4 regions of the Sporosarcina sp. FSL W7-1349 genome follow, and region 2 is predicted to be linked to each of the others. Evidence: riboswitches for the same ligand, from Rfam matches in the RefSeq annotation. Region 2 holds a riboswitch; each other region holds the start of a gene.

Region 1 (3,132 bases), 1.7 Mb from region 2:
AGAAGTTGTATGGGTGACTGTCACCTTAACAAAGATCCGGTTCCAGGACGACTAATGTCGGTACTTCCTGATACGGGAATCCTTGGATACTTTGGACGCGCTTGAAAAATTTATAGAATCGTTCGTTTGGCAGTCCTTCATTCCGGAATTGTTCGACGATGGCGACAATGAGAGGGACGAGTTTTTCCCGCTCCAATCCTTCTACAACCGGTACGCCGACATGCGCATTGCGTCCCATCGCCTTTGCCCCGAGGAAGACGTCGAATTTCTTGCGGCGATAGACGATCCCGATATCTTCCGCAACTGCTCCATAGCAGGCCATGCCGCAACCGTTGAAGCCAATTTTTAATTCTTTCGGCACACTGAGGCCGCCGAGCTTTTTCATTAATTCCTCCGCATAAGGAATCGGATCTTGCTTGTCTCCATCACAAAAATCGCAAGCTTTCACTTTGACGACATTGCCGGCAGGGGCGAGCAGCCATCCTTCTTGTTTCAAACGGGATGTGATCGCTTCTGGATCCTCGGTTTGCAATGAAATTTTAAATTCATGATCCGGTGTGTATTCGATTTCGCCGTTGTTGCCGACAATTTCCGCCAAAGCCGCCAGTTGGCTTGGAGACATCTTTTTATTGGCCACGCCAGGGGAGACGGTGAATTCAAATAGTCGGTGCTCTTGGAATAGCGGACTGATCGCAACCGGTGTTGTGCCATCCAATTGAGCGAGTGCTTGCTCGGCAAGCTCTAAAACGCTATTGTTTTGCGGTTCGGTTTGTATTAATTTAGTTTTTTTTTCCGCTAATACAGGTTCGTCCTCTTTTTCACCGCCGTGCAGTGCCCATGGCTCATTTTCTTCTTTCAGCCGTTGATGGGGTTTGAGTGGTTGCTTCTCGTCGCCGAGCGTATATTTACGCTGGTAGCCGCGAGGTGTGATGATTTTGCCATCGTACAGAAATGTCGTGCTGTTTCCGATGATCACTGTCGTCAGCATGCCGATGTCATGGTCCAACATATGCTCGAGATCGGTGATGACGATATGCTGCCGGTCCCGATAGGCGCTTTTTACAAGGCCGACTGGTGTTTGAGGCGACCGGTATTGGAGCAGGATTCTTTGCGTTTCCTCGATTTGACGTGTCCGTCTGCCGCTTTTTGGATTGTAGAGCGCGATGACAAAGTCGGCCATTGCCGCCGCTTCCACCCGTTTTTTAATCCATTCCCATGGGGTCAAATGGTCGCTCAAGCTAATTGTGCATGAATCATGCATGACCGGAGCGCCGAGTAGGGAAGCGCATGCTTGAATAGCGGAGACGCCTGGAACGACTTCCAATCCGACGCCCGTCTCTTCATTCCATCCTTTTTCGACGAGCACTTCGTAAATGAGGCCCGCCATGCCGTAAACTCCGGCATCGCCGCTTGAGATGACCGCGACGGTATGGCCAGCTTCCGCGAGTTTTACCGCCTCCTGTGCGCGGCCCACTTCTTCCGTCATACCGGTGCTGACGATTTGCTGTTCCGGTGTCAGCAGATGGCGGATCAGCTCGACATATGTTTTATAGCCGATGATGATGTCGCATTCCGCAAAAGCATCCCGGGCTCGCTGCGTCATATGTTGTTCACTTCCAGGACCAAAACCGATTGCAATCAATTTACCTTTCTTCATCCTGCATCCTCCTTTTTATGTATCGAAAATGAAAATAAAAAAAGCATCTCCAACCAGGGATGGTTAGAAATGCTTTTGTTTTCGACAAATGGAAAGTGTGAAAACCGTACAGTCCTAACACTTCCCCATTTCCCGTAGGTCAAGCAGTGCTGTTAGAAAAGGCAGGTCTCCTGACTTATGGTCATCGTGTTCCGCTCCTTCCCGTCTGAGACAGTGGATTCTGCGGAAAACTACCAAATTACAGTGGCGGGACCGTGCCGGATTTAAACCGGACTTCCCTTTTAAGCGCAACCAAGGCGCACCTTTTCCCGTTCATATGAAATTTAGTAACCTCGTAATCTATACTCAGTATTCATAACTTTACCGCAATTGTCAACCTGCTTTGAAAAATCAATGATGTCTTGGCGCAATTTGCCACGGAGTAGTTTGGACTACTTAGGAAGACCCTCAATAGCCGCCGTCTCTAGTCCACGAAGCCTTTATTTAAGAAGAAGGTGAGGGACTTCTCTGTCTGCCGCTCCGCTTGCGGGATAAATAACTTTGCTGAATTTAATGGGCCGGAAATGCGGAAAGGTAGGTAATGTGAATGTGGCCGGTTTTCGGGTGCCGTTCAATTTCCGCATTCACTTGGAAAACCGTAGCCAACATTTCTGCAGTCAACACTTCTTCGGGCGTTCCGGAACGGACGATTTGCCCATCTTGTACCACATAAATCCGATTGCAATACGTGGCCGCGATATTCAGGTCATGCAGAGCGGAAATAACCGTCAGTTGAAGACTTTTTGCTAAATCCATCACCTGAAGCTGGTGATGAATGTCAAGGTGATTGGTCGGCTCGTCCAAGATTAATATTTTGGCTTGCTGGGAAATGGCTCTGGCAATGAGGACTCGCTGCTTCTCTCCACCCGACAGTGTGGCAAATCCTCGTTCCCTTTTATCAATAAGTCCGACTTGCATCAGCGCATGATCGACGATGTCTCTGTCCGACCGGCTGTCCAAGTCGAACCATTTTTTATGGGGAGCCCTTCCCATCAGCACCATTTCCTCGACGGTAAAGTCAAATGACAAAGTTCCTTCTTGACTGACTACCGCCATCTGCTTTGCCAAGCCTTTTGCCGAGAGGGAGGAAATATCCCGGTCATCGATGCTAATACTTCCGCTTTGATGGGGGAGGGCGCGATAAATCGATTTCAAGATCGTGGATTTCCCACTGCCATTTGGTCCGATGATACCGATGAATTCACCTTCCCGTGCGTCGATTGAAATATGACGGGCAATCGGGATTTGATTAATGCACGTTGTCAAATCATCTACGAGAACACTCAAGATCCATCGCCTCCAAAAGAATAATCACTTTTTCTCAATAGCCAGATGAAGAACGGTCCGCCGCATAATGCGGTGATAATTCCGATGGGCAGTTCTTCGGGAGCCACGGCAATCCGGGCGAAAACATCCGCCCAAATGATGAAGATGGC
Region 2 (3,132 bases):
GCCAAGATCCCCTGTCACTAAGTTGGAGAGCCAGTTTCCATATTGCACGATAAACGGATCGTTTAACCCCATTTCTTCTCTTGTTTTCTCAAGCAACTCTGTAGTAGGTATCACATCATGCGAAGTCAACATCATTTCTGCCGGATCACTCGGGGTTAAATGCGACAGCCCAAAAGTGATAAAAGATGCCAAAAGCATTACCAGAAAGAGTTGGAGGAACCTTTTGAACACATACAATTTCATAGCATCACGTCCATTTTTCATTCCCAGTTTCCTGGGGAAAGACCCTATTCATTAATTTTTTTCGATAAAGAAATAGAAAGACACTTCTGCCCAAGCTAAATAAGATAAATGCCAGCCACAACCCATGATTTTGGTATTGCGGTATTAAGGTGTAATAAGCTATGAGAAAAAGAAGTAAAGATAAAATCATTGAATCCCTGATGGGACCTGTAAACGTACATCCAGTGAAAACCCCGAAATAGACAAGCCCAACGCCAATGACAAAAGGCAGCACAATCAGCCATATAAAAAATTCATGGCTCATGGCGATCACGCTTTCAATACTCGTAAAAGCGGCGATAATAGGATCCTTGAATAGGATGAGGACGACCGATAATACGATGCTTAATACGGCAGTACAAACATTCGATATAGAAAGCATTTCCTTATATTCTTGTAGATTTTTCTCCCCGGCACTTTTCCCCGCAAATACGCTAGAGGCATTCGCAATCCCGTCATACATATAGCAGATGATATAGTGTAATTGGAATAACACGGCATTCGCAGCTAGGACAACGGTGCCTAATTCCGCTCCTTTCGCAACAAACATATTAGTCATGACTAACAGGCAAACCGTTCTAATAAACAGATCGGTATTGACCCCAATCATTTTTTTGAAAGTTCCCGGATCGAATATGTTATGTTTCAGACCAAGTAGGGTGTTTACGTTTAATTTGCTACATATTAAAAAGGTTCCTAATACAAATCCATAAAACTGAGAAATCAGGGTAGCATAGGCGACTCCGGCAACTCCCATTTCAAACGCAAAAACCAACACCAAGTCTAAAATGATATTCAGGACGTTCATAGAGATCTGCAAAAAAAGGGTTTCTTTCACGTGTTTCCGCCCCATTAACCAGCCCAAATTGACATAGCCGAGCAGCACAAATGGAGCTCCCCATATGAGTATTTTGAAATAAGTGACGGCATGCTCCGTTACCTCGGGCTCCGGCCGATAAATTGATAATGCGATGTTTTGAATCAAGGTTTGACAAGCAATGAAAATAAGACTCATTATCAATGCGGTCACAAACGGCCGGACAAAAGCATAATAACGATCTTGCTCATGCCCGCTTCCTAAGGACTGCGCAGAAAATCCGGATGTACTCACCCGCAAAAATCCGAATAACCAATATAATGTATTGAAAATCACGGCACCGATGGCTACTCCACCGATATAAGAGGCATTGCCAAGCCTCCCTACGACCGCCGTATCGACCGCCCCTAATAGAGGCTGAGTGACGGTCGAAATGACAAAAGGGATAGCCAGTGCTAAGTATTCTTTATATTTCATAGACACCTCGCAGACGTACATATTGAGCAGTGATTCATGTTCTTCTTCGAGGAAATCGAAGTGATTTCATCACCCTTTCTTGCAATAGGCGGAAATGTGACCATTAAAAAAGAGCATTTAAACCAAATAGGTTCAAATGCTCACAAAAATGAGATAATCTGTCTTCAGCTAACAGAAATGACTTTTCGTAAACACACTCTCCTCTATTCCCGGGGGTTTATTTGTGTTCTTTAAACAGGCAGGTCTCCTGACTTATCCTCGATGCTCTCCGCGTCTTCCCGCTTTAAAAATAAAGCAGTGACATCTTGCAGGTCGCTCCGAATTACAGTGGCGGGTACCGTGTCGGATTTTCACCGAACTTCCCTTTTAAGCTATATGTATAGAAACTACACATAAAGCACCTATTTAAATTAGTATGTAATTGTAATGCCTATTTGCAATTCAGTAACTGAACGCGTATAGCAAGGCCATAATTGATTTCAATATACTATAAAAAAACACAATTGTCTACATCTTCCTGCATAGGGCTTCATTTGCTGACAGGCACTTAGGATTTTTTTCTTTTTCGGACATACAGGGCAATGGATTGAAGAATTAAATTAAGCACACTAATAACGAGGAGCAGTTGAACCGGATAGAACGGTTTGAAATAGCCATCCCAATTCCCGATCCCAGTCATTTGCAACGTCAAATAGCGGGATATCAAATAGGAAAAGACATTTCCGACCATCCAGACAACGATAGAAAACCTCTGCTTATTTTTGTAAGCTAGGACAGCGGGCACGACCAATAGCGGCACATAACCGAACATGGACCAATAGGCAAAATCCACATACATCGCTAGATACCCATAAGGGAAACTATATAAAATCAGGAAAAGTATTGACCAACCGTAGTTTTTCATGTGAGTCACATCCATTTCCGTTGCAGATCTTCGGATGAGTCCATAGTCCGTTTCATTTCCTTTTTGACTTCTTCCCAATCAAAAGTGCTGAAAATGCGGTAATCATCCGGATCTATAATGCGGTAATGCTGACTGACCACATTTTGCTGCAGTCGGTAGTCCTTCCAATTTTCTATGTCCCGCCACCATATGCGTCCGCCCATCGTCTTCCTTCCTGCCGGGCGGATCCGTTCGTACAACACCAGTTCCACCGTCTCGAGCGGATCCTCGCCAAGAGCGGACTGCAACGAAACACTTTCACGGAATAGACCGCAAACTGCCAAAACTACCGTCCATCCAGCCTGCACCCGCCCCTTTTCAATTTGCAGCAACGTTTTCTTAGAGATGCCAAGTAAATCCGCCATCCGCTGTTGGGTATGCCCCTGCTCAGTCCGAATCAACTTCATTTGCTCCGAAACAATATGTATAATTTCTTCTTTTATAATCATAATCACCCCTTTAGTGTAATTATACACCATAAAAACCGAGAGTGCCAGGCACCCAAACAATTCAGAATTGTGTTTAAATTGTTTAGGTGACTGTCCCCGGGGAATGCAAGCAGTGAAACTGTATATTTTTTCTTGCACGATCCAAACTATTGTAATCATCCTAA
Region 3 (3,132 bases), 1.4 Mb from region 2:
ACCCGACCGGTGATCTGCATCTCGGTCATGCACGGGGCGCGTCCCTGGGCGATTCCCTATGCAATGTGCTGGACTTTGCCGGATACGATGTCTACCGCGAATATTATATTAATGATGCCGGCAATCAAGTGCATAATCTGGCGAAATCCGTGGAAGCCCGCTATTTCCAAGCGCTTGGTATGGAACGGGATATGCCGGAGGATGGCTATCATGGCCAGGACATCATCGATATCGGCAAGAAGTTGGCCGAGGAGTTCGGAGACAAATATGTCAACGCTTCGGAAGAAGAGCGCTATTCGTTTTTCCGCGAATACGGCCTTCAATTCGAATTGGCGAAGTTGAAAAAGGACCTAGCAGACTTCCGAGTTTCCTTTGACAATTGGTTTTCGGAAACTTCTTTATACGAAGATGGAAAGATCGATGTGGCACTCGATAAGCTACGGGCGAATGGCCATGTCTATGAGGAAGACGGTGCGACATGGTTCCGCTCGACGACATTCGGAGACGACAAAGACCGGGTGCTCATTAAAAATGACGGCACGTATACGTATTTGACGCCGGATATCGCCTATCATGAGGACAAGCTGGGTCGCGGCTTCGATAAGCTCATCAATATTTGGGGAGCCGATCACCACGGATATATTCCGCGGATGAAAGCGGCTATCGAGGCACTGGGCTATGACCGAGACACTTTGGAAGTCGAAGTGGCGCAAATGGTCCAGTTGTACAAAGACGGCGAAAAGTTCAAGATGAGCAAGCGGACCGGAAAGGCGGTAACATTGCGCGAACTCGTGGAAGACGTCGGATTGGATGCGGTCCGCTATTTCTTCGCCATGCGTTCGGGTGATTCGCAGATGGATTTCGATTTGGACCTCGCCATTTCCCAGTCTAATGAAAATCCGGTCTACTACGCACAATATGCACATGCGCGGATCTCTTCGATCCTGCGTCAGGCGGAAGAGAAAGGGTTGTCTGCTTCCGTCGAGCATGTCTCTTTATTGCAGACCGAAAAGGAACTTGAGTTGATCAAGAAAATCGGGGACTTCCCGAAACTGGTAGCCGATGCGGCAAGGCTTCGTTCGCCGCACCGGGTGACGACGTATATCCAAGAGCTGGCGGCGACTTTCCACAGCTTCTACAATGCGGAGAAAGTGCTCGATCCGGACAATCGGGAGCTGTCCGAAGCACGGCTTGCGCTCGTCACCGCGACACGTGCGACCGTCGCGAACGCCTTGAAACTCGTAGGCGTATCGGCACCGGAACGGATGTAACAACAAGTTGGACCGCTGCGCCCTGGCGCAGCGGTTTTACTATGGGTAAAAGGTATTGATTTGAGAATAAAGAATGGAAAGTGACGGATAGACCTGTGGACTTGACGGATAATTTTCCGGAAGTGACGGATACCCCTCGCAAACTGACGGATAAATCACCAAAAGTGACGGATACCGGCGCATACTTCTTCAGTGGAACACTCGACAGCCCCCTTTTCTGTAGTATAATGAGAAAAACTAGCGTAAAGGTGCCCCGTGCGTGTGACGGGGTTAAAAGGGAAGCCGGTTCAAAGCCGGTGCGGTCCCGCCACTGTAAGTGCGAGCAAGACGCGAAAAGTCACTGGAAGGATTCCGGGAAGACGCGGCAAGCGATGACCACAAGCCAGGAGACCTGCCTTTATGAATCACCCGTGACCTGCGAGGAATAGGTCGGTGGAAATCGGACCGCTTTTTGGCGTTTGGATTTTTACTTGGACATCCTCCGTATTTGTACGGGGGATTTTTCAATTTACACGATTGAGGGGTTAAAAAATGACCAGGTTCATTGCAACAACAGAGGGGTTTTTCGTGTCCTCCGATTATGTCAGTTTCCGGGCAGACCAGCCGATGAAGACATTATCTTCCGCTGTCCACAACGCGGGCATCGGATCGTACCGCGCCTTCGTCAATCGCAGCGTCGATATCCATTATAATGTTGACGATGCCCAAGCGGAAATGGCGGCATATCTGGAACAGCAAGGATTCCAGCCGGCGGAGACGGTGGGGATGATGACCGCCGTGTCGACCGAACATGTCGAAATCGGCCAATACGATGGCGACTTCGGCTCCATTCTTGTCGCCGTGACGGCGGGTGTCGGGAATGCTGTGGATGTCTCGCAAGCGCTGACCCGCGAAGAGGAACAGAAAATAGGGACAATCAATACATGGGTCATCGTCAATGGCGATTTGTCGGATGAGGCGTTCGTCCAGGCGATCATCACGGCAACCGAGGCGAAAGTGAAAGCCCTTCATGATGAAGCAATCCGAGACCCGCTGACCGGGACGATCGCTACCGGGACGTCGACGGACAGCGTCCTCGTGGCAGCCACACAGCAAGGCGCACATCTTCCGTACGCCGGGACAGTGGCGCCGCTTGGGAAATTGGTCGGTCACGGCGTCTATGATTGCACGGTGCGGGCGCTGCGGGCGTACAAGAAAGTGAAAGGGTGGGCAACGTGATACCGTCACATTTCATCGCCATTGCAATTGGCCTTCTATTGGACCGGCTCATCGGGGACCCGCCGAATTGGCCGCATCCTGTCCGTTGGATCGGTTCTTTCATTTCCAAGATGACGGCTGTTTTGAATAAAGGGAAGTACCGCGTCGGGAAAGGGGCTATCCTGCTTGTCGCCACGGTTGGAATTGTCACGGCAGCGGTAGCAGTCATTGTTTGGCTAGCTTACGAGATTCATACGTTTGCCGGGATTGCGGTTGAGGCAATCCTGATTGCGGTCGGGTTAGCGCAGAAGAGTTTGCGTGACGCCGCGCTGTCTGTGCAGCGACCGCTAAAAGAGGGCAATTTTTCGGAAGCGCGAGAAAAATTATCATGGATTGTCGGCCGGGACACCGAGAAGTTAGATGAGAGCGAGATTTCGCGAGCGACGATTGAAACGGTTTCCGAAAATACGGCGGATGGCGTGACATCTCCGTTGTTTTGGGCTTTTCTGATCGGCGCCCCTGGTCTTTGGCTATACAAAGCGGTCAATACGCTTGACTCGATGGTCGGTTATAAAGACGAGCGGTATGGCCAGTTCGGCAAGTTCTCCGCGCGGGCGGACGATCTGCTTAACTACATTCCCGCCCGGATCACTGGCCTTCTCAT
Region 4 (3,132 bases), 1.7 Mb from region 2:
ATATGCCGCCACCTCAATTCGCAGCTCCCGCCAAGCGCTTGAATCATAGCCGCGCTTCACAAAATAATCGCCTGATTGCCAATCCGAACCTCTAAATAGTGGATAAGCTCCTTTTTCTCTTGCCAGTTCCATTGATGCTTGAATCGTCGCATACGCAATCTTTTCATAAAGACGGTCAGCGTACTCAACAGCTTCCTCCGATTCCCACTGGATGTTTTCCAATGCCAATAGGTGGTGCCAGCCAAATGTACCAAGACCGATTCCGCGATAGCGTGCATTGGTCCGCTGCGCTTGAACGACTGGAATTTCATTCAAATCAATGACATTGTCTAGCATGCGGACTTGAATGCGGATCAAACGGTCCAACACGTTTGCTGGGATTGCCTTTCCAAGGTTAATGGAAGATAAATTACAAACAACAAAATCACCTGGTTTTGATCGGGTGACGACAAGATCATCTTCCAATGCAACTGATTCAAACTTTGTCGGACTCATATTTTGCATGATTTCCGAACAAAGATTAGAGGAATAGATCATCCCCTCATGCCGATTTGGATTCGTGCGGTTTACCTCGTCACGATAAAACATGAAAGGCGTCCCCGTTTCGAGCTGACTGCGCATAATGCGTTTCATAATTTCAATTGCCGGTATGGTTTCTTTCGTTAATTTCGGGTGATTTACACATTCCTCGTACTTATCACGAAACGACCCAGCACCTTTCGTTTCATCATAAAAATCCTCCAAGGAATACCCCATCACCGTGCGAACTTCATGCGGATCGAACAAATACCACTCTCCCCGCTTTTCGACCTGCTCCATGAACAGATCCGGCAAACAAACCCCTGTAAAAATGTCATGGGCTCGCAACCGCTCGTCTCCGTTATTCAGCTTCAAGTCAAGGAACGTCACTATATCTTGGTGCCATACATCAAGATATACAGCAATAGCCCCTTGGCGCTGCCCTAATTGATCCACGCTGACAGCCGTATTATTCAATTGTTTGATCCACGGCAGTACACCGCTCGATGCTCCCTTGAATCCCCGGATAGACGAGCCGCGAGCCCGAACTTTCCCCATATAGACGCCAATGCCGCCCCCATATTTGGATAAATTAGCTATGTCAGTATTGCTATCATAAATTCCTTGCAAGGAATCATCCACGGTATCGATGAAGCAGCTGGATAGTTGTCCATTCGGTTTGCCGGCATTCGCTAACGTCGGCGTCGCTACGGTCATGTACAATTCGCTCATCGCCCAATAGGCTTCAGCCACTTTCTCCAAGCGATCGACCGTTTCATTCTGCATTAATGTCATCGCGATGATGAGCCATCGCTCTTGAGGAAGCTCGACAGGTTGTTTGTCGAAATCCACTGCTATATACCGATCCATCAACGTTTTCAATCCTATGTAGGTAAACAGTTTATCCCGTTCTGGCTCAATCAGCTTGCCGATTGCCGCTAAGTCATTCGGATCGTAATTCTCGAGAAGGTCGGCCGTGTACAAACCTTGCCGCACCAAGCGGGCTACATGTTCGGCAAAATTAGAGTATACGTCGACACCGCGCAATTCTTTCTGTTGCCTGTACGCTTCTTTCAAATAAAGGCGGGCCGCCACGTACGTCCAATACGGGGCAGCTTCGTCGAGTAAACTAAGCGCCTCTAAAATCATCGCTTTTGTCCACTCGGATTCATCCCCGGCCGGGTGTTGCCGTTGCCATCTCTTACTGGCAAGGGCCAAGGGTTCAATAGCGTCGGTGCCAAATTCATTTTGCAGTTCATTCATCACTGTGGGAACGGTACTTTTTTCAATTAATCTTGTCATCCTATTCCTCTCCTTTATAAAAATAAATCAAAAAAGCGATGGCCTCCACCTCTTCCGGTAGGAGCCATCGCTCAGGATTTTATGTAGAAACAAACGATACACATTTCGCCTAAAAAGTCATTAGCAAAAAGCCGCTTGCCCCCACCTCTCAACCCCCGAAGAAAGTGTCGCAGACGATAGGCGGCAGGTATACTGGCTTGCGCTTCATCCTTCCAGCCTCCCTTCCCACAGCCTTTGCTGCAGTGGTTATCGAGGCGGTCGTCAGCGACCACAGTTGCGGGGACAGCTCCGGTTTGCATCCGGATTCCCTTTTAAACCAAATCTGGTACCATCCAATCGTTAGATACTACTATATGTTGTGTATTAACACCTCTTCCACCCTAACATGTTGTATACGATACGTAAATAGGTAAAAATATTTACGTATAAAAAATAAAATCCTGTATCACCCTAAGGCAATACAGGATTTCATACTCACTTAACGGTTGCGGTTATTATTGTTTCGGTTGCGGTTTTGGTTATCCCGGTTGTTTTGATTATTATCGTTGCGCTGTGGAATGTCGTCCAAGAAGTCTTGACCAAATTCCAAGTTATCCAATTCCCGGTTACGATCTTGGTTATTGTTATTGCGATTTTGACGATCTTGACGTTGACGATCTTGGTTGTTGTCCCTCATTTGAACACTCTCCATTTTTTGTTATTGTTAAGCGAATTCATAAATTCACTTACAACCTCTATACTGTCCCTTTTCTAGAAATTCACTCATCTTTTCAATTGCCAAAGAAAGTAAAATGAAATGAAGCGGGAACGCCATGAAACAACTGACAATCGAAAATCTGTCTATTTTTTATAATGTGTGAAATAATTTTACGGAATGAACAATTTAGGAGGAGATCGCATGAATGCAGGACAGCAAAAATTTCAATCCTTTATTTTGGAAAGAGTGCAAGAGGATAAAATCGGAGAAGCGGAGGACTTGCTCGCGGAAAGTTTTCAAAAGCAAGCGGACCGCACTTTCGATCAAGCTTACTTAACGAGTTTCATGCCTCGCATGAAAGCACTTTTGAAGCCGGAACATGTGGAAGAAGTGGACCGCATTATGCAGGAGTTCGGTTCGAATTTTGTCCGATAATGTAAAAAATCGGTTTTCATCGCAAGGAGCGTGAGAATGTTGAATTCGTTTTGCCCGGAAATTTGGCCCGAAGACGCGACGCCTCCTTCCGAGAAAAATTGTAAGGAATGCGGGCTCTATGAACAAGGAACTCGTATGATTTGGGGAGAGGGAAATCCCAAAGCTCCTATAATGATTGT

Evidence for each region. A riboswitch is a leader RNA that binds a small molecule or an ion and turns the genes downstream of it on or off. The one in region 2 is predicted to bind cobalamin.
Region 1: it holds a riboswitch for cobalamin, as region 2 does, so the genes downstream of both, cobJ (precorrin-3B C(17)-methyltransferase) here and MKY41_RS04080 (MATE family efflux transporter) in region 2, are expected to answer to the same signal.
Region 3: it holds a riboswitch for cobalamin, as region 2 does, so the genes downstream of both, MKY41_RS10985 (adenosylcobinamide amidohydrolase) here and MKY41_RS04080 (MATE family efflux transporter) in region 2, are expected to answer to the same signal.
Region 4: it holds a riboswitch for cobalamin, as region 2 does, so the genes downstream of both, MKY41_RS12220 (ribonucleoside-diphosphate reductase subunit alpha) here and MKY41_RS04080 (MATE family efflux transporter) in region 2, are expected to answer to the same signal.

What each region holds. Positions count from the first base shown of each region.
Region 1 is NZ_JBBOOK010000001.1:2,531,227-2,534,358, reverse strand. It holds gene cobJ (precorrin-3B C(17)-methyltransferase) at 26-1,657, opposite strand; cobalamin riboswitch at 1,801-1,978, opposite strand; gene MKY41_RS12455 (ABC transporter ATP-binding protein) at 2,207-2,983, opposite strand; gene MKY41_RS12450 (FecCD family ABC transporter permease) at 2,980-3,132, opposite strand, start outside.
Region 2 is NZ_JBBOOK010000001.1:815,135-818,266, forward strand. It holds gene nikB (nickel ABC transporter permease) at 1-264, opposite strand, end outside; gene MKY41_RS04080 (MATE family efflux transporter) at 248-1,576, opposite strand; cobalamin riboswitch at 1,797-1,996, opposite strand; gene MKY41_RS04085 (hypothetical protein) at 2,124-2,480, opposite strand; gene MKY41_RS04090 (helix-turn-helix transcriptional regulator) at 2,486-2,965, opposite strand.
Region 3 is NZ_JBBOOK010000001.1:2,260,390-2,263,521, reverse strand. It holds gene argS (arginine--tRNA ligase) at 1-1,271, shown strand, start outside; cobalamin riboswitch at 1,501-1,684, shown strand; gene MKY41_RS10985 (adenosylcobinamide amidohydrolase) at 1,803-2,489, shown strand; gene cbiB (adenosylcobinamide-phosphate synthase CbiB) at 2,489-3,132, shown strand, end outside.
Region 4 is NZ_JBBOOK010000001.1:2,478,850-2,481,981, forward strand. It holds gene MKY41_RS12220 (ribonucleoside-diphosphate reductase subunit alpha) at 1-1,821, opposite strand, end outside; cobalamin riboswitch at 1,988-2,169, opposite strand; gene MKY41_RS12225 (hypothetical protein) at 2,300-2,497, opposite strand; gene MKY41_RS12230 (hypothetical protein) at 2,720-2,953, shown strand; gene MKY41_RS12235 (uracil-DNA glycosylase) at 2,993-3,132, shown strand, end outside.